2 regions of the Spirillospora sp. CA-128828 genome follow, and region 1 is predicted to be linked to the other one. Evidence: riboswitches for the same ligand, from Rfam matches in the RefSeq annotation. Region 1 holds a riboswitch; the other holds the start of a gene.
What was found. A riboswitch is a leader RNA that binds a small molecule or an ion and turns the genes downstream of it on or off. The one in region 1 is predicted to bind cobalamin.

Region 1 (6,982 bases):
CTCTTGCCCCGTGTCCGTCCGCCAGTCCCGGGCAGGGCGTGTTGCCGCTTATCGCGATCGCCTCATCGGCGAGATCCAGGACTGATTGCTCGTGGCGGTTGTCGAAGAGCGCGTACACCGCCTCTCGTGCGCGGGCGTGGGAAGCGATGAGAGCGTCGCCGGATCCGTCTGCGGCACGGACGGCGGTCCGCCACCAGCGGCGTGCGCCCCGCACGTCGCCGAGGCCGGTCAGAGAGACGGCGGTGAACATGGAGAGTTGCGCCGCCGTGCGGATGAGGCGTGGCCGGACGCTGCCGGTCGCGCGAGCTATCAGCAGGTCGAGTTCGGACAGGTCGGCGAGCATCTCGGGGAGGACCTGCTCGGGCGGGAGGAAACCGGCCTCGTGGGCGTAGTCGAAGGCGACCCGTTCCCAGGCGTCGGCGTCGCGGGTCGTGGCCTCGGTGGTGAGGGTTCCGGTGAGAGCGGCCCGGAGGTGTTCGGCGTCGCGGACGAAGGGTGCCGCTGCGGCGGTGGTGGCGAGGAGGCCAAGAAGGGCACGGCGCTTCACTTCGTCGTCCTCGAAATCGCGGTCGGGGTCATAGGTAGAGGATGCCCCTTGCGCCTCCCCGGTTGAGAAGAGGTCGGAAGGGTCTAACTTGAACGCTTTTGCGTAGGTGATCGCCCAGTCGCGCGGGTAGTGCAGGCCCTTCTCCCAGTCGTAGATCTGGCGCGCGAGATGGGGGACGTTTCCCTGCTTCAGGCCGTCCGCGAGGAGAAGGCGCCTGGCCATCTCCTGTTTACCCCAGCCTCGTGCTTCACGTTCGTCCTTCAGGCGGGCTGCCCATGTTGGGGGATTTTGGGCAGTCATTGGCATGTGCCCCCTTTGTGGACCCGGAGACTTTCGAGTCTCCGGGTGTCTCCAGGTCTGTCTCCGCATTCTCATCTTTTCTCGCGCCCTGTGACGCCTATTTACTCAGAGTCGCGGGATGAGTTGAGGTGCGTCCCGTCCCCCGGAAACGAAGGCGGCCCCGACCCGGTGCTGACACACCATGTGGGTCGGGGCCTGACCAGGAAAGAGGTCCTGGCTGTGGACGATGGTATGACCCCCGAGGTGCGGCTCGCGGCGCTTGCCGCGCATCTGGCCGCGCGCAAGCTCGACGTCCAGTTGGACTCCAACGGGCTCCGAGTGAGGAACCCGCACGTCAAGAGTTGCTGCACACAACACACGGGCGACACGATCTCCTGCCGTACCCGGGACGAGGACGGCGGGCGGCTCTGGTACTTCACGTCGTGGGGCGAGCCGATCGCGCCCGCCGACCGGGTCACGGACGCGGCCGTGTTCGTGCTGGGCTACCTGTCCGGGGGCGAGCGGTGACGCCGTGGGCGGCGGCGGAACTCGACCCCGAGCGGGTCGCGGCCGAGTTGGCGCGCCGGTTCCCCGGCTGCTGCGTCTGGCTGGGCGAGTACACGGGGAGCTGGTGGGCGATGACCGGTGACCGCCTGGTCGAGGCCCCCGACCCGGCCACGCTCGGGCGCCTGCTGCACGAGCTGACCCGCCGCGCTCACGCCGGCCGGTACGCGTCTCTCCAGAACCGCACGGCCGGACGGGGCGCCCCCACCTTCCCGTCCGGCCGTGCACTCCAGGCCCCCGACCCGGCGTCAGGCGCGGGCGAGGCGGATCGAGCGGCGGCCCCGCGGTGGCCCGCTGCGGCGGCTGCTCGGCTCGTTCGTGGTCGTGGAGGGGTGGTGATCCACAGCGAACCCTGTGATCGTTGAGCACTGTCAGTGGTGCCCCCGACACGGACGAGGCTGGACGATGGCCGCTCCCAGGATTCGGATCGACCCGACGACCCAGGAGAGGCTCGGCCCGCGCGCACTGGCCGAGCTGGACGTGAACCTCCGGCCGGTCGACTGTCAGACCTGCGGGCGGTCGCTCGGGCGATGGGGAAAGGCCGCGCTGGAGGTCCGGGCGGAGGACGGGTTCGCGACGGCGTCACTGCACCACCAGCGGTGCCGTCCGCCCGCGTGGGTCGAGGGCGGCCTCCGCTCCGCCGGGCGGCCGAACCTCACGTGGCGGGCGGGCTGTTTCCGGCTGCCGCCCGGCGAAGTGCCCCTCTTCCTGGTCAACCCCTCGTACGAGTACGCCCTCCTGCGCGAGGACCGCGATTGGCGCGTCGCGAACCTGGAGCCGTTCACGCTGTCGGGGTTCGGGCTGGAGTTCCCGTCGAGGCCGCTCCCTCCGCTTCCGGCCCTGGCGGCGTCGATTGACGGAGACCGCATCGGCGTCGACGTCCGGCATGAAGGCGCGGTCATTCATGCTTGGCGCGACGTCCCCGTCGAGTACGACATCGCCAGGGTGACGCACAGGTGGGGAAGCATCTTGGTCGCGGTCACCACGCTCATGGACGTCGGCAGGCCGTTCAAGATCGGGCATCTGATGGATCTGATGGCGGCGGGCGGGGTGGCGTTCGCGCAGGCGCCGCTCGTCTCCGTCTCGTACGCACCGGAGACGCAGAAGCTCAAGCCGCGCGACCACTCCGACCATCAGGTCAAAGCGTTCAGCCTGGGCGCCGAGGCGATGCAGAGGGCCTTCGGTCTGGACGTCGACGACAGGCAGGTCGCCGCCGGATTCGCGCTGTCGGACGGCAAGACCATGCTGATACGGCACCTGACAGGCCGGGACAGGATCGCGGTCCTGTTCTTGCTGAGCGTGTACTGCGCGCTCTGGTCGCGGGGCAAGGACGGCGAGCCGGAAGGGGCGGGCGGTGTGCACCTCATCGCCCCCGACGCCGCGAGCGGCGACGAACTCGCGGAGTTCTTCTCAGCGGCCGGGGAGACGGGCGTCCTCGAATCGGTCGGCAGGTTGGGCGCCTCCCCGCTTTCCGACGAGGGCTCGGCCGCCTACCTGTCCGACGCCGTCATCGGGACGGCGGAGCAGTTCGCCGCCGCCTTCAGCGCCTATCGCGACGCGGGCGGTGACTGGTCCCTCCATGCGAGCCGCGGACACATCGCCATCGCGATCGACGCGTCCGAGGCGGACATCACCCGGGCGGACTTCATCCGGCACTATCCCAAGGTGGCCGCCTTCTGAGGAGCGGTCGCCCGGGTAGGGTTGCGGGCGGCATGAACTGACGCGGGGTGCCCCCATGTGGGGAGAATCGGGAAGCCGGTGGGAATCCGGCACGGGCCCGCCGCGGTGACCGGGGAGCTGCCGCCCAGGCGCGTTCGCGCAGCCACTGGCCGTACGGCCGGGAAGGCGGGCGGTCGAGCGTCGATCCGGGAGTCCGAAGACCGGCCTCGCTCCACGCGGCCGCCGTTCGCGGCGGCCCGACGCAGCGGGGGCCTGCCCATGAACATCTACGACGCCATTCACCGCCGCCGTGACGTGCGCGCCGAATTCACCGGTGCACCGATTCCGCAGGACGTCCTCGACCGGGTCCTGACGGCCGCGCACGCCGCGCCGAGTGTCGGGCTGTCGCAGCCTTGGGATTTCATCCTCGTCGGCGACCCTGCCATCCGGCGCGCCTTTCATGGCCACGTCCAGTCCGAACGCGCCGCCTTCGCCGCCACCTTGACCGGGGCCGCCGCCGAGGGCTTCGCCCGGATAAAGATCGACGGGGTGCTGGAGTCCAGCCTGTCGGTCGTGGTCACCTATGACCCGGAGCGCGGCGGTCCGACGGTTCTCGGCCGCCACGCGATCGCCGACGCGGGACTGTACTCGGTCTGCCTGGCCATCCAGAACCTGTGGCTCGCCGCCACCGCCGAGGCCCTGGGCGTCGGCTGGGTGTCGTTCTATCGGGAGACGTACCTTCGTGACCTGCTCGGCATTCCCACGGGGATTCGTCCGGTCGCGTGGCTCTGCCTGGGCCCGGTCACCCATCTCGAACCGACTCCGGATCTGGAACGGCACGGCTGGCGGCACCGACGAGCTCTGGAAGCCGCCGTCCACCACGACTGGTGGTGATCCGAAGGCGGATCGTCATGTGGGTCAGGAAGAACAGGCCCGCAATCAGGTAGCAGTTGGCGACGGGGGTCAGGAGGTTGACGCCGTACTCGCGCGGGTCTCCGTTGTGGGGCGTCCACCACAACGGAGACAGGGCGAAGAGGGTGTAGGTGCAGGCGGCGGCTCTCCGGTTGCCGTTTCGGAGCAGCACCGCCAGGGCCGGGACGATCCAGACCCAGTGGTGCGCCCAGGAAATGGGGGAGACGAGCAGGCCGGTCACACCAGTGACCGCTGTGGCGCTCAGCCAGTCGCCGCGCCGGGCCCAGATGGTGGCGACCGTGAGGCCGGAGACGCCGATCGTCAGCGGGATGGCGGTGTACCAGTCGCCTACCTCGGCCGTTCCCCGCAATATGCGGGTCAGGGCGCCGTAGGGGGATTGGTTGCTGATGTACGGGACGCCCACGCGAGAGGTGTCGTAGAAGGTGTGCAGCCAATAGAGGCGGGACGCGTCCGGGGCGATGGCGTAGGCGAGCAAGGTGCAGACGGCGAAGGTGGCAGCGGCGGTGACCGCGTCCTTCGTTCGCCGTGTCAGCAGGAGGAGGACGACGAAGACGGCCGGGGTCAGTTTGATCGCGGTCGCGATGCCGATGCCGATCCCGGCCGGGCGGCCGAGTGCGACGCGGTGGAGGTCCGCGAGGACGAGGGCCAGCAGGAAAAGGTTGACCTGCCCCAGGAAGAACGACTGCCAGACCGGTTGCAGGAGTAGGCCCGCGGCTACGACGGCCACCAGGGGAACGTGGCGGCCGGTCAGTTTCAATGTCGCCCGACAGGCCCAGATGAAAGCCGCAAGCGATGCCAGCTGCCACAGCATCCGGGCCAGAGTGAGCGGCAGGGCGGCCAGCGGAGTGAACAGCGCCGCCATGAAAGGCGTATTGGTGTACCAATGGTCGGCGAGCTGCTCCTGGTAGAGGCGCGTGCCGTGCGTTACGGCGTCTCCGCCCAGCCAGTAGATACGGAAGTCCAGCGAGTCGTAGGCGGCGGAGAAGACCACGATCGCCAGGATTTCGAGAGCCAGAAACAATGACACCCAGCGCTTCATGCGGATAACGGTGTCGTGGCCGCCGGCGGCGGACATCGGGCCGCCGGACACATTCGGGAAAGGCGCTTGTAGCCCGTGGGATTACGCCTCCGGGCCAATGTGCGGGAGGGGCGGCGCCGGTTACGATCGGCGCATGTCAGCCCTGCCGGGGACCCGGAAGCCCCCTCTCACCGCCGGGGCGGTCCTGGCCTGGTCCGGGGCCCTCCTCTATCCCGGCGTCCTGTTCGTCACGGTCACCTCGGGGAGATTCGGCTTCGACCAGCTGGAGATCCTGGCCTCGGCCGGTCTCACCGTGTGGGTCCTGGCCCTGCTGAGGCGCCGTCCGCTGCCGGCCCACGGCATCCTGCTCTTCTCCTGGATCCTCGCCCTCACGGAGATGCCGAACGGGTCGGTCGCGGGGCTGCAGATCCTGCTCACCGATCTCGCGGTCGGCTACATCGCGGCCACACGTCCGCGCGCCCTGTCGATCTCCGTCGCCGTGGTCACCTATGTCCTGCAGGCCCTGTCCGTCGCCGCGTTCGTCTCCCCGAACGGCTCGTTCCTCATCACCGTCATGCTGGCGATGGCCGTCACCTGGATGGTGGGCAACTCGGTCCAGGTGCGCCGGGCGCACGCGGACGTGATGCGCGAGCAGGCCACGGCGCAGGCGGTCACGGCGGAGCGGCTCCGGATCGCGCGGGAGCTGCACGACATGGTCGCGCACAGCATCGGCATCATCGCGATCCAGGCGGGCGTGGGCGGACGGGTGATCGACACGCAGCCGGCGGAGGCCCGCAACGCCCTCGACGCGATCGAGGCCACCAGCCGCGACACCCTGTCCGGTCTGCGGAGAATGCTCACCGCGCTCCGCAAGGATGACCCGGGAACGGCCCCGCTCGGCCCGGTGCCCGGCCTGGACGACCTCGCCCGGCTCGCCGAGGCGACGATGGACGCCGGCGTCAAGGTCGACATCCGGACGGAAGGCGAGCCCAGGCCGCTCCCGCCGGACGTCGATCTCTCCGCCTACCGGATCGTCCAGGAGGCGGTCACGAACGTCGTCCGGCACGCGGGCACCGGCCAGTGCCGGGTCACCGTCGGCTACGGCGACGAGGAACTGGCCATCGAGGTCGAGGACGACGGGGCAGGCGGGGTGGTCGGCACCGGGTACGGCATCGTCGGGATGCGGGAGCGGGTCACCCTGCTGCGCGGCGAGTTCACCGCCGGTCCCCGTCCGGAGGGCGGGTTCCGGGTGGCGGCGCGCATCCCCGCACCGGCGGCGGCATGACGATCCGCATCGTCCTGGCCGACGATCAGCCGCTGATCCGCGCCGGCCTGCGGGTCCTCATCGCCGACACCCCGGACATGGAGATCGTCGGCGAGGCCGGGACGGGCGCCGAAGCGGTCGGCCTGGTCGAGAAGGTCGAACCCGACGTGGTCGTGATGGACATTCGCATGCCCGACATGGACGGCATCGAGGCCACCCGCCGGATCGAGACCGCGCACGTCCTGATGCTCACCACGTTCGACGACGACGAGTACGTCTACGGCTCCCTCAGGGCGGGCGCCAGCGGCTTCCTCGTCAAGGACATGGCGCTGGAGGAGATCCTCGCGGCGATCCGCGTCGTCGCGAAGGGGGAGGCCCTGATCGCGCCCAGCGTCACCAAGAAGCTGATCGAGGAGTTCGCGGCGCGCCCGGATCCGGCCATCCAGCGAACGCGGCCGGTGGACGGCGTCACCGAGCGTGAGCGCGAGGTCCTCACCCTCGTCGGACGCGGCCTGTCCAACCAGGAGATCGCCGGGGAGCTGTTCATCAGCGTGGCCACGGCGAAGGCGCACGTGGCGCGGCTGCTGACCAAGCTGGACGCCCGCGACCGCGTCCAGCTCGTCATCATCGCCTACGAACTGGGACTGGTCACGCCCCCTACGGGCGGTAGTACTACCTGACGTGGGCCCCTGCGGGACCGTCGGATAACCTGGCTGTC
Region 2 (6,982 bases), 4.7 Mb from region 1:
GCGCAACGGCGACCCGCTGGGACCCGCCGGAATGTAGCCGCCGTCCAAGGCGTGCAGGACGTGGTCGAGCTCGTCGGACGTCCGCGCCAAGCGCGGGACGACCTCGGTCGCGGCGAACTCCAGGACGCGCTCGACGGGTTCGCGGCGGTCGGCGGGGACGGCTTCGGCGACCCGGCCTGCGGCGTCCACGGCCCAGCCGGCGTCCTCCATGGCCTGGACGAGGGAGCGGGCGGCGGCCTCGGCGGCGTCCACATCCGCGAGCGACTCGCCGCCGTCCTCGCTGAGACCGAGCGCCTCACGCAGGCCGGGCAGCGTTTCGCGTCCCGACCACATCTGGCGGGCGCGGAGCATGGCCAGCACCAGATCGACGCGGGTCGCGCCCTCGGGTGCCTCGCCGAGGATGTGCAGGCCGTCGCGGATCTGCGCGTCCTTCACCTCGCACAGCCAGCCGTCCACGTGCAGGAGGAAGTCGTCGAACTCGGTGTCGTGCGGGCGATCGTCCAGGCCGAGGTCGTGGTCGAGCTTCGCGGCCTGGATCAGCGTCCAGATCTGCGCGCGGATCGCGGGCAGCTTCGCCGGGTCCATCGCGGCGATCGTGGCGTGCTCGTCGAGGAGCTGTTCGAGGCGGGCGATGTCGCCGTAGGTCTCCGCGCGGGCCATCGGCGGGACCATGTGGTCCACGAGGACTGCGTGCGCGCGCCGCTTGGCCTGCGTCCCCTCACCCGGGTCGTTGACGAGGAAGGGGTAGATGAGCGGAACGTCGCCGAGCGCGGCGTCGGTGCCGCACGACGCGGACATGCCCGCCGCCTTGCCAGGCAGCCACTCCAGGTTGCCGTGCTTGCCGACGTGGACGATCGCGTGCGCGCCGAACTCGTCCGACAGCCACCGGTACGCGGCCAGGTAGTGGTGGCTCGGGGGCAGGTCGGGGTCGTGGTAGATCGCGATCGGGTTCTGCCCGAAGCCGCGCGGTGGCTGCACCATGACGACGACGTTGCCGGCGCGGAGGGCGGCGAGCACGATGTCGCCGTCCTGCACGAAGAGCTCCCCGGGCGGCGGGCCCCAGTGCCGCTCCATCTCCTCCCGCAGGTCCGGGGGGAGAGTGCGGTACCAGCGTTCGTAGGACGCGGCGGCGATGCGGACGGGGTTGCCCGCGAGCTGCTCTTCGGTGAGCCAGTCCTCGTCCTGCCCTCCGGCCGCGATGAGCGCGTGGATGAGCGCGTCGCCGTCCTGCCCGGCGACGCCCGGGAAGCCTTCGCCGAGGTCGTACCCCTCGTCCCTGAGCCGGGCCAGCAGCCGGACCGTGCTCGCGGGAGTGTCGAGCCCGACGGCGTTTCCGACGCGGGAATGCTTGGTCGGATACGCCGACAGCATCACGACGACGCGCCGCCCGGCGGGCGGGACATGCCGCAGGCGTCCGTGCCGGACGGCGATCCCGGCGACCCGCGCCGCCCGCTCGGGATCCGCCCGGTAGACGGTGAGGCCGTCCTCGTCGATCTCCTTGAAGGAGAACGGGACGGTGATGATGCGTCCGTCGAACTCGGGGATGGCGACCTGCGACGCGGCGTCCAGCGGCGACAGCCCGTCGTCGCTCGCCTCCCAGTCGGAGCGGCTCGTCGTGAGGCAGAGACCCTGCAGGATCGGGACGTCCAGCGCGGCGAGAGCCCCGACGTCCCACGCCTCGTCGTCGCCGCCCGCCCCGGCCGTCGCGGGCCTGGACCCGCCCGCCGCGAGCACGGTCACGACCAGCGCGTCCGCCCGGCGGAGCGTGGCGAGCAGCTCGGGCTCGGCGGTGCGGAGGGACGAGCAGAACACGGGCATGGCCTGCCCGCGCGCGTCCTCGATCGCCTCGCACAGCGTCTCCGCGAACGCGGTGTTGCCCGCCATGTGGTGGGCGCGGTAGTAGAGCACGCCGATCACGGGGCCGTCCTGGGTGCGGGCCTCGCGGTCGAGCCGTCCCCATGTCGGCGTCGGTGCCGGCGGCGCGAACCCGCGTCCGGTCAGCAGCACGGTGTCGGACAGGAAGGCGTGCAGTTCGGCGAGGTTGGCGGGCCCGCCATGGGCGAGATAGGCGTGCGCTTCGGCGCAGACACCGCCGCTGACCCCGCCGCTGACCGTGGACAGCTCCATCAGCTCGGCGTCCGGGGCCTGCTCGCCACCGAGGACGACGACCGGGCGGGGGCCCGCGAGGAGCGCGTCGAGGCCGTGCTCCCAGGCCCGTCGCCCTCCGAGCAGGCGGACGACGACGAGATCGGCGCCCTCGGTCAGCTCCGGCAGATCGTCCACGGCGAGCCGCGCCGGGTTGCCCAGCCGGTAGGCGGCGCCGGACGCGCGGGCGCTCAGCAGATCGGTGTCGGACGTCGACAGCAGCAGGACGGTGCCAGCGGACACGGTCGTTCCTCCCCTGGGGTCCTCGCCCCGGTCGCGGGTGTCGCGACGGCAGGAGTCTCCTGGCTCCCGGATCGATGCTCGCCCCGGCCTTCCCGTCCGTGCGGACAGTGGCCTCAAGCGGGGTTCGCTCCCCGGTCACAGTGGCGGGACCGCGCCGGATTCGCACCGGCTTCCTCCCATTGCCATCGCCTGGGCAGAAGCGTACGGCAGCGCGGCCCGCCTGCAAACAGCGGCGGGCATCCTTCCATGCGCCGTCAGCCGCGACGGGCGGTGATGATCCAGGCCTGGCGCAGTACCTCGTCGTGCCGCCACGGTTCGGCGTCGTAACCGCCGGCGTCCATCAGCGGAGCAATCCTTCCTCGGCGGCGTACGCCTCAAGGCGGTCTGCCAGCTCGTGCGGGCGGCTCAGCGCCGGGGTGTGCCCGCCGTCGATCTCGTCGGGGGTGGTGCCCAGGCGCTCCCGGGAGACGCGGCGAAGGAATCCGGCGGGGAACACCCGGTCGTCGCGGCAGATCAGGACCCGCGTGGGAACGTCGGGCCAGGCCCGCAGCGGAAACGGCTCCCCCATCCGGGCCTCGGACTGGGCGCGCCCCCGCTTCAGCGCCTCGGCGGCCAGCTCCGGTGGGACGTCCTGGTAGAACAGGGCGACGACATCGTCGTAGCGGCCCCGCTCCTCCCGGTCGTATCCGGTGCCGGCCGAGTAGCCGGCGGGCGACTCTCCCGGCGCCGGGATCATGGGCGCGACCAGGACGAGCAGTTCCACCGCCACCCGGTCGCAGACGAGCGGGGCCGTGAAGCCGCCGGACGACTGCGCGACGACGACCAGATCGGTCCGGTCGCCGATCGCCTCGGCCACGGTGCCGGCGTACTCGGGCAGGCCGGCCGAGTCGTCCTCGCAGGGAAGATCCGGCGAAACGGTGTCATGACCGCGCGCACGCAGTTCGGCCTCCACCAGATGCCAGTACCAGCCGACATCGCCGGCGCCGTGGATCAAGACGAATGTGGCCATAGTGGCCCTCCCGCTACCTGGGTCGTACTGACATTCTCGTCGCCGAGCGGGAGGTGCGGAGGCGCGTCGGGGCGCCTGCCGCGGCGCGGCGCGCCGGCAAGGTGCGGTTAACATCCTCCTCGTGCCGAATGCCCCTGCGGCGGGACGCGCGCGTGCCGACGCGTGCCCCGGGACGCTGCAGACCCACGATGCCGCCGACGGGCCGCTGGCGCGCGTCCGCGTTCCGGGCGGCGCGGTGTCCGCCGCACAGCTCAGGGTGCTCGGCGCCGCGGCGCGCGAGCTGGGACTCGACGTGATCGAGCTGACCTCCCGCGCCAACCTCCAGTTGCGCGGCGTCGGCGACCCGCCGGCTCTCGCGGCCCGGCTGGAGACCGCCGGGCTGCTCCCCTCGCCGTCCCACGAGCGGGTGCGCAACATCGTCTCCTCGCCGCTGGGCGGGCGCGGCGTCCACGGGATTCTGGCGACGGATCCGCTGGTCGCGGCGCTCGACGCGGCGTTGTGCGCGAGTCCCCTGCTGGCCGGGCTTCCGGGTCGTTTCCTGTTCGCCCTCGATGACGGATCCGGTGACGTCACCTCCTTGGAAGCCGACGTGAGCTGCACGCCGTCCGGCCTCCTGCTCGCCGGCGTGCCGATCGAGCCGACCTGCGACGAGCCGATCGGGGCGATGGTCGCGGCGGCGGAGGCGTTCCTTGCGGTCCGTGGTGACGCGTGGCGGCTGGCGGAAGTGCCGGACGGCGCGCGACGGGTCGCCGAAAGGCTGGGCGGGACGCTCGGGAAGGCGCGGGACGCCGGCAACCCTCCCGCCCCGCATGCCGGAGTCATCGAGCAGCGGGACGGGTCCGTCGCGCTTGAGGTCGTGCCGCCGCTCGGACGGCTGTCCGGCGCGCAGGCCGAAGCGCTCGCCGACGTCGCGGACGACGTCCGGGTCACGCCGTGGCGCAGCGTGGTCCTGCGCGATCTGACCAGGGATGACGCGTCCGCCGTCGCGGTGGCGCTCGACGCGGCGGGCTTCGCCGTCGACGCCGCGTCGCCGTGGGTCGGGGTGACCGCGTGCACGGGCAGTCCCGGATGCGCGAAGTCGCGGGGTGACGTGCAGGGCGAGGCCCGGCGCTGGGTGGACGGCCTGGAGCGCGCCCCCGGGACGCCCGTCCACTGGGCCGGCTGTGACCGACGCTGCGGGACGCCCCGCGGCCCCGTCGTGGTGAGGATGGCAGATGACCGACTACGTCCGTGACGGCGCCGAGATCTACCGGCGGTCGTTCGCGACCATCCGCGCGGAGGCCGACCTGTCTGGCCTGCCGGGCGACGTGGCGCGGGTGGCCGTGCGGATGATCCACGCCTGCGGGATGACCGACCTCGTCGAGGACCTGGCGTGGTCGCCGGGGGTCGTGGAGCGGGCGCGGGCGGCGCTGCTGGGCGGGGCGCCGATCCTGTGCGACGCGCGCATGGTCGCGTCCGGCATCACGCGGGCCAGGCTGCCCGCCGCCAACGAGGTCGTGTGCACGCTCGGCGACCCCGGGGTGCCCGAGCTCGCGGCGCGGCTCGGCACCACGCGGAGCGCCGCGGCGCTGGAGCTGTGGGCCGGCCGGCTGGACGGTGCCGTCGTCGCCGTCGGCAACGCGCCGACGGCGCTGTTCCGGCTGCTGGAGCTGGTGGAGGCGGGCTCGGGACGTCCGGCGGCGGTCCTCGGGATCCCGGTCGGGTTCATCGGGGCGGCCGAGTCCAAGGAGGCGCTCGCCGCGAGCGGCCTCGACCATCTGGTGGTGCGCGGGCGGCGCGGCGGCAGCGCGATGACGGCGGCGGCGGTCAACGCGATCGCCAGTGAGGCGGAGTGATGACGGGACGGCTGTTCGGTGTGGGCGTCGGACCCGGCGACCCCGAGCTGGTCACGGTGAAGGCGGCGCGCCTGATCGGCGAGGCGGACGTGGTCGCCTTCCATAGCGCGCGTCACGGCCGCAGCATCGCCCGGTCGGTCGCCGAGCCGTACCTGCGCGGCGACCAGATCGAGGAGCAGCTCGTCTACCCGGTGACGACGGAGACCACCGGTCACCCGGGCGGCTACCAGGGGGCGCTGGACGAGTTCTACGCCGACTGCGCCGCCCGTCTCGCCGCCCATCTGGACGACGGGCGGACGGTCGTGGTCCTGAGCGAGGGCGACCCGCTCTTCTACGGCTCGTACATGCATCTCCACAAGCGGCTCGCGCCGCACTACCCGACCGAGGTCGTGCCAGGCGTGACGTCGCTGAGCGCCTCGGCGGCGGCGGCGGGGAGTCCGCTGGTGGAGCGGGAGGAGACGCTGACCGTCCTGCCGGGCACGCTCCCCCGCGACGAGCTGGCAGAGCGGCTCCGCGGCACGGACGCGGCGGCCGTGCTCAAACTCGGCCGGACGTTCACCAAGGTCAGGCAGGCCTTCGAGGACGCGGGCCGGCTGGCCGACGCCTGGTACGTCGAGCGGGCCTCGTCCGGCCGGCAGCGGGTCGTGCCGCTCGCCGAGGTCGACCCGGCCGAGGTGCCGTACATGTCCCTCGCCTTGCTGACGAGCCCGGCGGAAGGATCGTTCGAGGCCCCTCCGCCGGCCCGGCCGGAGGGGGCGGGCGGTGTCACGGTCGTCGGGCTCGGGCCGGCGGGACGGCCGTGGCTCACCCCGGAGGCACAGGACGTCCTCGCGTCCGCCACCGACCTCGTCGGCTACGGGCCGTACCTGGACCGGGTGCCCGCGAACCCGCGTCAGCGCCGGCACTCCAGTGGGAACCGGGTGGAGGCCGACCGGGCGCGGCACGCGCTCGCACTCGCGCGGGACGGGGCGCGGGTCGCCGTCGTCTCGTCCGGGGACCCGGGTGTGTTCGCGATGGCGGCGGCCGTGCTGGAGGTGGCGGACGAGGACGAGTTCGCGGACGTGCCGGTGCAGGTCGTGCCCGGGTTGACGGCGGCGCAGGCCGTCGCGGCGCGGGCGGGCGCGCCGCTCGGGCACGACTTCTGCGTCCTGTCGCTGTCGGACATCCTCAAGCCATGGGACGTGATCGCGCGGCGGTTGTCCGCGGCGGCCGAGGCCGATCTGGTGCTTGCCCTGTACAACCCGTCGTCCAGCCGCAGGAAACACCAGCTCCCGGCGGCTCGCGACCTGCTGCTGGAGCACCGCTCCCCCGAGACGCCGGTCGTGATCGGCCGCGATGTGGGCGGCCCCGAGGAGAGCGTCACCGTGACGACGCTCGGCAAGCTGGACCCGGACGACGTCGACATGCGCTGCCTGCTCATCATCGGATCGTCGACCACCACGGTCACCGATCAGGGCGTCGTCTACACGCCCCGCCGTTACCCCTGAGCCCAGGCGGCGGCCGCTCCCACGTCGTCGGTCGTCCGGACGCCGTCCGGCAGACGTGGACGCTCCACCATGACGACCGGGATCCCTGCCTCGCGGGCGGCGGTGAGCTTCGCGCGGGTCATCGCGCCACCACTGTCCTTCGTGACCAGCACGTCCAGGCGGTGCTCGCGGATCAGGGCGCGCTCGCCGTCCAGCGTGTAGGGGCCGCGCGCCAGAAGCACGTGCACGTTGGACGGGACGGGCGGCTCCGGCGGGTCGACCGA

Region 2: linked by a shared signal. The riboswitch ahead of cobN (cobaltochelatase subunit CobN) and the one ahead of bluB (5,6-dimethylbenzimidazole synthase) in region 1 are both predicted to bind cobalamin.

Annotation. Positions count from the first base shown of each region.
Region 1 covers NZ_CP191986.1:1,202,291-1,209,272, forward strand. The annotation lists gene ACQPXG_RS06270 (hypothetical protein) at 1-769, opposite strand, end outside; gene ACQPXG_RS06275 (hypothetical protein) at 1,079-1,354, shown strand; gene ACQPXG_RS06280 (hypothetical protein) at 1,351-1,755, shown strand; gene ACQPXG_RS06285 (hypothetical protein) at 1,796-3,070, shown strand; cobalamin riboswitch at 3,099-3,293, shown strand; gene bluB (5,6-dimethylbenzimidazole synthase) at 3,329-3,943, shown strand; gene ACQPXG_RS06295 (glycosyltransferase 87 family protein) at 3,852-5,021, opposite strand; gene ACQPXG_RS06300 (sensor histidine kinase) at 5,155-6,285, shown strand; gene ACQPXG_RS06305 (response regulator) at 6,282-6,944, shown strand.
Region 2 covers NZ_CP191986.1:5,906,680-5,913,661, forward strand. The annotation lists gene cobN (cobaltochelatase subunit CobN) at 1-2,388, opposite strand, end outside; cobalamin riboswitch at 2,441-2,564, opposite strand; gene ACQPXG_RS28745 (alpha/beta hydrolase) at 2,729-3,397, opposite strand; gene ACQPXG_RS28750 (precorrin-3B synthase) at 3,519-4,631, shown strand; gene ACQPXG_RS28755 (precorrin-8X methylmutase) at 4,612-5,232, shown strand; gene ACQPXG_RS28760 (precorrin-2 C(20)-methyltransferase) at 5,232-6,719, shown strand; gene ACQPXG_RS28765 (cobalt-precorrin-6A reductase) at 6,710-6,982, opposite strand, start outside.